Linked DNA regions of Mucilaginibacter paludis DSM 18603. The protein of the gene in region 2 interacts with the protein of the main gene of each other region in a pairwise test. Links are inferred from orthologs where the notes say so. Each region holds a gene or a part of one and is shown on either strand. Other genes may lie near its edges. The genes, in order: MUCPA_RS21095, ftsZ and rlmN.

The links.
Region 1: the proteins of ftsZ (region 2) and MUCPA_RS21095 interact in binary tests that used the Escherichia coli proteins (3 or more experiments, as listed by UniProt). The link is inferred for Mucilaginibacter paludis DSM 18603 from one-to-one orthologs.
Region 3: the proteins of ftsZ (region 2) and rlmN interact in binary tests that used the Escherichia coli proteins (3 or more experiments, as listed by UniProt). The link is inferred for Mucilaginibacter paludis DSM 18603 from one-to-one orthologs.

Annotation. Positions count from the first base shown.
Region 1 is NZ_CM001403.1:4,988,706-4,991,663, reverse strand. What follows is about bases 26-2,819. They hold MUCPA_RS21095 (rod shape-determining protein), read right to left. Parts: upstream 2,037-2,819; coding sequence 1,014-2,036; downstream 26-1,013. Other genes in these bases: purH (bifunctional phosphoribosylaminoimidazolecarboxamide formyltransferase/IMP cyclohydrolase), read right to left, coding at 2,209-2,819; mreC (rod shape-determining protein MreC), read right to left, coding at 66-899; mreD (rod shape-determining protein MreD), read right to left, coding at 26-73. Also shown: more of mreD, read right to left, coding at 1-25; more of purH, read right to left, coding at 2,820-2,958. UniProt on the Escherichia coli protein: Forms membrane-associated dynamic filaments that are essential for cell shape determination. Acts by regulating cell wall synthesis and cell elongation, and thus cell shape.
Region 2 is NZ_CM001403.1:1,782,499-1,785,593, forward strand. What follows is about bases 18-2,948. They hold ftsZ (cell division protein FtsZ), read right to left. Parts: upstream 2,325-2,948; coding sequence 711-2,324; downstream 18-710. Other genes in these bases: MUCPA_RS07550 (aminotransferase class I/II-fold pyridoxal phosphate-dependent enzyme), read right to left, coding at 18-568; ftsA (cell division protein FtsA), read right to left, coding at 2,452-2,948. Outside these bases: more of MUCPA_RS07550, read right to left, coding at 1-17; more of ftsA, read right to left, coding at 2,949-3,095. UniProt on the Escherichia coli protein: Essential cell division protein that forms a contractile ring structure (Z ring) at the future cell division site. The regulation of the ring assembly controls the timing and the location of cell division.
Region 3 is NZ_CM001403.1:4,932,905-4,935,842, forward strand. The notes cover bases 27-2,800. They hold rlmN (23S rRNA (adenine(2503)-C(2))-methyltransferase RlmN), read right to left. Parts: upstream 2,053-2,800; coding sequence 1,000-2,052; downstream 27-999. Other genes in these bases: MUCPA_RS20875 (hypothetical protein), read right to left, coding at 27-170; MUCPA_RS20880 (RNA polymerase sigma factor), read right to left, coding at 167-733; MUCPA_RS20890 (amidohydrolase family protein), read left to right, coding at 2,199-2,800. In the rest of the region: more of MUCPA_RS20875, read right to left, coding at 1-26; more of MUCPA_RS20890, read left to right, coding at 2,801-2,938.

The DNA.
Region 1 (2,958 bases), 3.2 Mb from region 2 along the record:
TCTTTAAAAGAAATACCTGCACCAGCACTAATAGTATAAACCGGATCAGATTGATCAAAATTGTCCTACTCATCCTGTTTCCTGTTGGCCTCCACTTCCATCTGCTCTTTGGCTAAGCGATTAACTACCACATCAACATATTCCAGTTTGCTGTAGTCAACCGCCAATTGCAAATACATATTTAAAAACAAGCCACCTTCTTTGGCATGTAAATCACTTATTTTACCAATAGGTATGCCTGTAGGATATAAGGATTGGCCCGATGTAACTACCTTTTCGCCCAGTCGCGGTTTTACGTTATTGGATACATCCATCAACAAACCTTTATGTGGGTCCATATCGCCGGTCCAGGTAAAATTTCCTATCTCTTTGGTGTCTTCCAGCATAGCGCTTATCCGGGAGTTTTTATTTAAAACCGACTGAACGTTGGCAAAGTGCGCGGTGGTGTTTACCACAAGGCCCACAACACCCGAACTGCATATAACGCCCATATCTTTGGTAATACCATCTTTACTGCCCCGGTTAATGGTGATGTAGTTATTGCGCTTGTTGGTTGAATTGTTAATCACCTTCGCCTCAATATATTCGTACTGCTGATTATAGATCGTATCGGTTACCTTCCGTTTAGACAAAGTATCGATATAAAAAGACGACTTTAACTGGTTGCGCAACCGTGCGTTTTCGCGGGCCAGGCTATCGTTAACCGTTCCTAACGAGAGGTAACTTCTTACCTGGCTTATTTTGGTATAAATAGCGCCCGTAACCTCGTTAGACGAACTGATGTAGGTAGCCTTTTGAAATGAGTTATAATTGAGCATAATAAGCAAAGAGCCAATCTCAAAAATAACAAACAGAAAAAATGCGTTGTACTTGCTTATGAATATCCAGAGGTTACGCATGATTAAATCTTAGGATTGAGATTCGAGGCTGCAAATTTAATAAAGATAAATAAAGAGAGCATTGTGGGATAAAAAATATCCCGCAATACCCTTATCTCAATGCTCACATCTAAATTACTGCATTAAAAATTTAAATGTACCTATGTTTTTCAAAGCTATGCCTGTGCCGCGCACTACCGCACGCAATGGATCTTCGGCAACGTGAACCGGCAGTTTTGTTTTTGCCGCTACCCGTTTATCCAGCCCACGCAATAAGGCGCCGCCTCCGGTTAAATAAATCCCGGTTTGGTAAATATCCGCCGAAAGCTCGGGGGGAGTAATTTCCAAAGCTTTTAATATCGCTTCCTCTATTTTAGAGATGGATTTATCTAAGCAATGTGCAATTTCGGTATACGATACCGTAATCTGCTTAGGTACACCCGTCATCAGGTCGCGGCCTTGTACAGCAAAATCGGCAGGTGGCTCGGCCAGTTCAGGCAAAGCGGCACCAACTTCAATTTTTATTTTCTCGGCGGTGCGGTCGCCTATCATGATGTTATGCTGGCGGCGGATGTATTGCACAATATCGGAGTCAAAGTTATCGCCGGCAACGCGGATGGATTGATCGCAAACAATACCTGATAGGGCAATTACCGCAATCTCGGTTGTACCACCACCGATATCGATAATCATGTTACCCATCGGCTCTTCTACATCAATGCCAATACCTACGGCGGCTGCCATGGGCTCATGTATTAAATATACCTCTTTGGCTCCGGCAATCTCGGCCGAGTCGCGTACGGCGCGTTTTTCAACCTCGGTAATACCGGATGGGATACAGATTACCATACGTAACGAAGGGAAAAACCATCCCTTACCTTTATTGATCATTTTGATCATTCCGCGGATCATGTGTTCAGCCGCGTTAAAATCAGCAATTACACCGTCTTTAAGGGGGCGTACGGTACGGATATTATCGTGGGTTTTACCTTCCATTTGCATGGCCTGGCGCCCAATGGCAATTACTTTATTGGTTGTACGATCAAAAGCTACTATTGATGGTTCGTCAACAACAACCTTGTCGTTATGTATAATGAGGGTATTTGCGGTACCTAAATCTATGGCGATTTCTTGCGTAAAAAAATTAAAAACACTCATGTCAGTTTTTGTTTCAGGGAATTTGCAAAGTTATGGTTATTAATACGAGTTTTACTAATTCAACGCTAATTAGCTTAAATCAGCATTTAATACCCAGGCTTTAATAGTCATGTGTCAGCTTTACGATACAGGTGTAAATTAGTATTAATTATTGACATTAGTAGTACCTCAATTAGTGTTTAAAATGTCTAACTCCGGTCATTACCATAGCTATTCCTTTCTGGTCGGCCATCTTGATCGAATCCTGATCTTTGATAGATCCTCCAGGTTGTAATATAGCGGTAATCCCGGCATCCGCGGCAATCTCAACGCAATCATTGAACGGGAAAAACGCATCTGATGTCATCACGGCACCATTCAAATCAAATCCAAACGCATGCGCCTTAACGATGGCCTGCCTTAACGAATCCACGCGTGACGTTTGCCCCACACCACTGGCAATCAAGGTATTATTTTTAGCAAATACAATGGTGTTTGATTTAGTATGCTTAACCACTTTATTGGCAAAAAACAAATCGCGCAACTCCAGTTCGGTAGGCTGCTTTTCGGTTACAGGTTTCATTTGGCCTGGTCCCTCAATAACGCCATCCTTGTCCTGCTCAATAACACCGTTCAGCAAAGTTTTAAATTGCTTAACAGGCAGCTCAACTTGGTTGCGGATCAATATAATACGGTTTTTCTTTTCAGTCAGATAAACTAAAGCCTCGTTGGTGTAACCAGGCGCTATCAGTACTTCAAAAAACAGTTTGCTTATCTCGGCAGCTGTTTCTTCGTTAATCTCATCATTGGCAATGATTACGCCGCCAAAGGCCGAAACCGGGTCGCAAGCCAGGGCATCTAACCAGGCATCTTTAATAAAAGAGCGCGAAGCGATACCGCAGGCATTGGTGTGCTTTAAAATGGCGATGGTTGGCTCGGTAAA
Region 2 (3,095 bases):
CGAATACGCCTTCGGTTATCAGCAGAATTCCACCTCCGGTTTGTTCGCTCAGCCTGGTGGCTCGTTCCAATTGCTTTTCGCAGCTTTCAATATCATTATGCTTGTATACAAAGCGCTTGCCCATGTGCAGGCGTACACCATCAACAATACAGGCATGCGATTCGGCATCATAAACAATAACATCATTACGATCAACCAAAGTATCGATAATTGATAACATACCCTGGTAGCCATAATTAAGTAAAAAGGCATCGTCTTTTTTTACAAAGGCTGCAAGGTCCTGCTCCAGCGCCTCGTGATATTTGGAATTTCCAGACATCATACGCGCACCCATCGGGTAAGCCATACCAAAGTCTGCAGCTGCCTGCGCATCTGCCTTACGTACTTCGGGATGGTTTGCCAAACCCAGGTAATTGTTCAGGCTCCACACTAAATGCTCCTTACCCATAAATTGCATATGTGGCGCAATTTCACCTTCCAGCTTAGGGAACGAAAAATACCCATGCGACCATTTTTGGTGCTGGCCCAAAGGCCCCATGTTTTTTGATATCTTTTTAAATAAATCCAAAATCGTAATTTTTTATATCCGCAATTAATGCAAAGATAACGCTTAACCGGATGATTAACAAAAGGTATAACTTTTTATGATAGTTTATAACGAAAAAACCCCTTGTATAAATACAAAGGGTTTCAATTCGTGTCGCTAACACTTAATCTACATTATCGTGCAGAAAAGAATTGTTGTTCCTGATCTCAGTTTTACCCTCATCATCGGTTAATAAGCTAAATCTTGAAATCTGACTCTCTGATGATGCCGGTGTTTGTTGTAAAGCTATCTCTTTACGTTTATAAGCCGGAACGTTTTCCAGTTCCTGGATATTACCGTTACGCAGTTTCATGCTCAGATCTTTTAACCGCATAATACGCTCGCGCGATTTACGCAACTGATCTTCTATCGATTCGTCGGTTTTATGATCATCCAATCCTACAACGGGTGCTGGAGCTGGATCCGGTTCTGGCTGCGGTTGTGGTTCAAATCTTACAGGCTCTCTCACCGGTGTTTCAAACTGCACTTCGGGCTCCGATATTTTGAATGTAAAATCGGTATCAGCCGGTTCCTCTTCAAAAGATGGCTCTTCCTGCTGGAATGAGTGCCTGATGATGGCAGGCTCTTCGGGCTTGGCGAACAAATCGAATAAACCGGTTTGTTTTTTCTCCTCAGCCTGCGTTTTCATATAAATTTCAGTAGGAGCATTCTCTTTTTTAGGCGTATTGATAAACTCGTTCACAGGCCTTGCCAATGGCTTGGCTTCTGGAACCAGCATCGAGATCACCTTTTTAGTGCTTTGCTCTTTTTCGCGTTCATCCTTGGTTTGGAAACCGGTAGCTATAATGGTAACTGACAAGTTTTCTCCCAATGATTCATCGCGGCAATTACCCCAGATCAGATCAGCCGATAAACCGGCTTCCTGCTGAATAAAATCTGTAATGATGCTAACCTCATCCATAGTTACCTCGGTAACACCCGAAGTAATATTCAACAGGATGTAACGTGCACCTTCAATTTCGTTATCCTTTAACAAGGGCGAGCGTAAAGCACCTTCAACAGCCTTTAAAGCACGGTTATCACCTTCGGCAGAACAGCTACCCATAATGGCTACGCCACTGTCTTTCATTACGGTGCGCACATCCTTAAAGTCGACGTTGATATACCCCGGCAAAGTGATGATCTCGGCAATACCTTTGGCTGCTGTTGTTAAAATATTATCAGCCTGAGCAAATGCAGAGCCCAGAGTAAGGTTGCCAAATATTTCTCTTAAACGATCGTTAGAAATTACCAGGAAGGAGTCTACATGTTTTTTAAACTCTTCCAACCCCTCTTCGGCCTGCATCTTACGACGTTTGCCCTCGAAAGAAAAAGGCGTGGTAATAATACCAACGGTTAGTATATCCAATTCGCGGGCGGCCTTGGCAATAATGGGGCTTGCGCCGGTACCGGTACCACCACCCATACCCGCTGTTATAAACAACATTTTGGTATTTGAACCCAGCATCAGTTTAATATCATCGATATTTTCAATCGCCGAATTTTTGCCTACTTCAGGGATAGAGCCCGCGCCCATTCCTTCGGTTAAACTGGCGCCTAACTGCACCTTGTTCGGGATAGGGCTTAATTCTAAAGCCTGGGCATCGGTATTACAGATAATGAAATCAACACCTGTAATCCCTTGCTTGTACATGTGGTTAACAGCGTTGCCACCACCTCCTCCAACACCAATAACCTTGATGATGGAAGACTTTTCTTTTAACATCTCAAACTGCATAATCCTTTTTTTCAGCTATATGTGATCGACGATAGTCCAGATTTTATCTAATGTAATATTAAGAGTTTTTCCACATAGTTTATTAACATTTGTCAATAATGTGGAAAAGTTATTCTTTGTTGAAAATTTATTTCAAAAAGTCCTCATCTTTAATATCATCCCTGATAAATTTCTTTCCTGTTTCTAAAATCTTACCAAACAATCCAAATTTTCTGTCTTCAGAGAATTTGGGCTTTTCAACTCTTACCTCCTGCACCGGCATTACGGTATCTTCCATTTTCTGGATACCTTTGATCAGCAAACCAATACCTGTAGCAAAAGTTGGGCTCTGTAATTCCTCGTAAATATTTTTGGGCAGTACATCATTTTTGGCCAGGTGCTCGTTAGGATAACCAACGCGGCAGTCTAAACCGGTAACATACTCTACTAATTGCGGCAAATGTTTTAACTGCGCACCACCACCGGTTATTACAATACCTGCTATCAGCTTCTTTTCGTAACCGGATGTTTTAATTTCGTAGTATACATGCTCCACAATCTCTTCCATACGTGCCTGTATCACGTAGGCCAGATTTTTAATCGAGATCTCTTTAGGCTCGCGCCCGCGTAAACCGGGTACACATACGATTTCGTTATCCTTGTTTTCATCAGCCAGGGCCGATCCGAAACGGGTTTTCAACTGCTCGGCAATATTGCGCATCACAGAACATCCCTCGCGTATATCTTCGGTAATGCTGTTACCGCCAAACGGAATAACGGCGGTATGGCGGA
Region 3 (2,938 bases), 3.2 Mb from region 2 along the record:
CTTAGCTTGGACATGGTTTTTACACCGGCAAGGTTATTACATTGATTTTTATATAACATGCGGCTTTGTATTTTGGCAAATAAAAAGCTGTTGGCTTCCAACTGCTGCAATTGATCAAGGCTCGCCAAAGTTTCATCCGCTAATTGCTCTATCTCGTTTTTGGTTTTCATGCTGTATAATAGTTTACTAATAGTTTTTTTAAATTGGCTTTAGCTCTTGTTAATAGCGATTCAACCGCTCCCTCACTGATCTGCATAATTTCGGCGATCTTTTGCTGACTGCAGTCCTGCGTTTTTTGAAGCAGAAAGGCTGTTTTTTGTTTTTCCGGCAGTTTATCGAGCGCACTAAACAAAATCTGAGCCTTTTCTTTATTTTCAGCTAACACGCCAGGGTGGTCTGTGTCGGCTTGCTGATGCAATAATTCGTTATCACTGTCAAATAAACTGGTGATTACGGCCCAGCGCTTTTTGCGGTTTTTGTGCCTTATAAAATCTAAACTTTCGTTAACACTGATCCGGTAGATCCAGGTGCTCAATTTTGATTGTTGTTTAAAGCTGCCCGCAGTTTCAAATATTTTGATGAATACGTTCTGGGTAATATCTTCCGCGTCGTCTGCATGGCGAATGAAACCCAATACAGTATTGTATACCCTGTTTTTATGGGTATCTACCAATAACCTGAAGGCTTTTTCGTCACCCTTAACTAAATCCTGTAATAGTTGCTGCTCTGTCAATCTCTAAATTTGATCACAACTAATTTGACGAGAATAAAATCAAAATCCTTCGGTGGGAGAAAAGAATAATTGGAATTGTTTGTGCTGGCCTGTGCCAAACCGGCGCCAGGAGTGCAGCAGAAGGCGTCAGTTTTCTTACCTGCTTAAATAATTAGCCAGGTTCAAAATATCACCTTTGCTTTGGGTACACCGGGGCAGTTACACAATGCTGCTCTGTTAATATTATAGCAAAGCGGAGATATTTTAAAGGTGAGTTTCAAGCCCCACTAAACAACCGCTTTCTCTTTAATAGCCAACTGCCCGCAGGCGGCATCAATATCTTTACCACGGCTTCGGCGAACATTGGTGTTGATATCCTGCTTACGCAGATAATCGGCAAAGGCTTCTATTTTATCAACGTCAGCATTGGTATAACTGGCGAAGGAGATCGGGTTATACTCAATAATATTTACTTTACAGGGGATATGCTTGCAAAAGGCGGCTAACTCAACGGCATCTTGTATCTCATCATTAAAATCGTTAAATACAATGTACTCGTAAGTAACGGGGTTTTTGGTTTTAGCGTAGTAGTATTTCAATGCTTCGGCTAAAGCCTTTAACGAGTTTTGCTCGTTAATCGGCATAATCTCGTTACGTTTGGCGTCATTAGCAGCATGCAGAGATAGGGCCAGGTTGAATTTTACCTGGTCGTCGCCCAGTTTTTTTATCATTTTGGCAATGCCCGCAGTAGAAACCGTGATTCTTTTTGCCGCCATATTCAGGCCATCTTCCGCAGTAATCCGTTCTATCGATTTTAAAACGTTAGCATAATTAAGCAAGGGCTCGCCCATGCCCATGTACACTATATTAGTTAAGTGATGATCGTAGTTTTGGCGCGCCTGCTGATCGATCAGCACTACCTGGTCGTATATCTCGTCCGGGTTGAGGTTACGTTTCCGTTCCATATATCCTGTAGCACAAAATTTACATGTGAGGCTGCAACCTACCTGGGATGATACACAGGCCGTCATCCGGTCGTCTGCCGGAATTAAAACACCTTCAATTAAATGCCCATCGTGTAAAATAAAAGAATTTTTTATAGTTTTATCCGCGCTAAATTGCGAAGTGTTTACTTTAACATTGTTGATGGTAAATTGCTCTTCAAGTTTTTGGCGGAGTTCTTTAGAAAGATTGCTCATTTCATTAAAAGAAAAGCAGGATTTTTTCCAGAGCCATTCATAAACTTGCTTTGCCCTGAAACTTTTTTCACCTAATTCTAAAAAAAGTTTCTGCAAAGCCTCGTAGCTTAAACTGCGGATATCTGTCTTGTTTGCTTGCATTGTTTTGCAAAGTTACTTAAATTTAAAAATCTATCTTTTTGCATCTAATGTTTTTATTCAAATAACTCAAAACATTACTTTAAGTTAATAGTATTTATTCTTAAAGCAATTTTTTAAAGTTAATAAAGGCATTAATTTACTGTTTAATGAAAAAATTTAAAGCCGATTACATTTTTCCCGTTAATGCCGATCCGATAAAAAATGGAATTGTAACAGTTGACGATTCCGGACAAATAGTAGCCCTCGACGATGGAGTATCAAATCAGGGCAATGATATCAAAATAGAAAAACTGGAGGGCATTATCTGCCCCGGTTTTATTAACACGCATTGCCATGTTGAGCTCTCGCATTTAAAAAGCAAAATAACAGCCAAAAAAGGGCTTGTTAATTTTATCAAGGAGGTACAAACACATCGCCATGCCGATGAAATCGCCATACTTGATGCAGCGAAAGCCGCCGACCAAGAGATGTACCAGAATGGTATTGTTGCCGTGGGCGATATAGCTAACAGCGCGGCTACAATTCAATTAAAAAACGAAAGCAAACTATACTATCATACCTTTATTGAGGTATTTAGCTTTTTGCCCTCCAGGGCGCAGGCAGTTTTTAATGATGCCCTTGCTTTATGCAACCAATTTAAATCATTACCATGCTCTGTTACACCGCATGCACCGTATTCGGTGAGCAAGGAGTTGTTTAGAAGCATCAATAAATTATCTGAAGAACGGCCTAACCTCATTAGCATCCATAACCAGGAAAGCCAGGAGGAGAATAAGCTATACCGTTATAAACTGGGCGAGTTTATCGATCTGTATAATTTTTTTAAGATTGATATTTCGTTTTTTAGGCCGCAGGCGCGTAATTCCATACAAACCGTGGTGCCGCT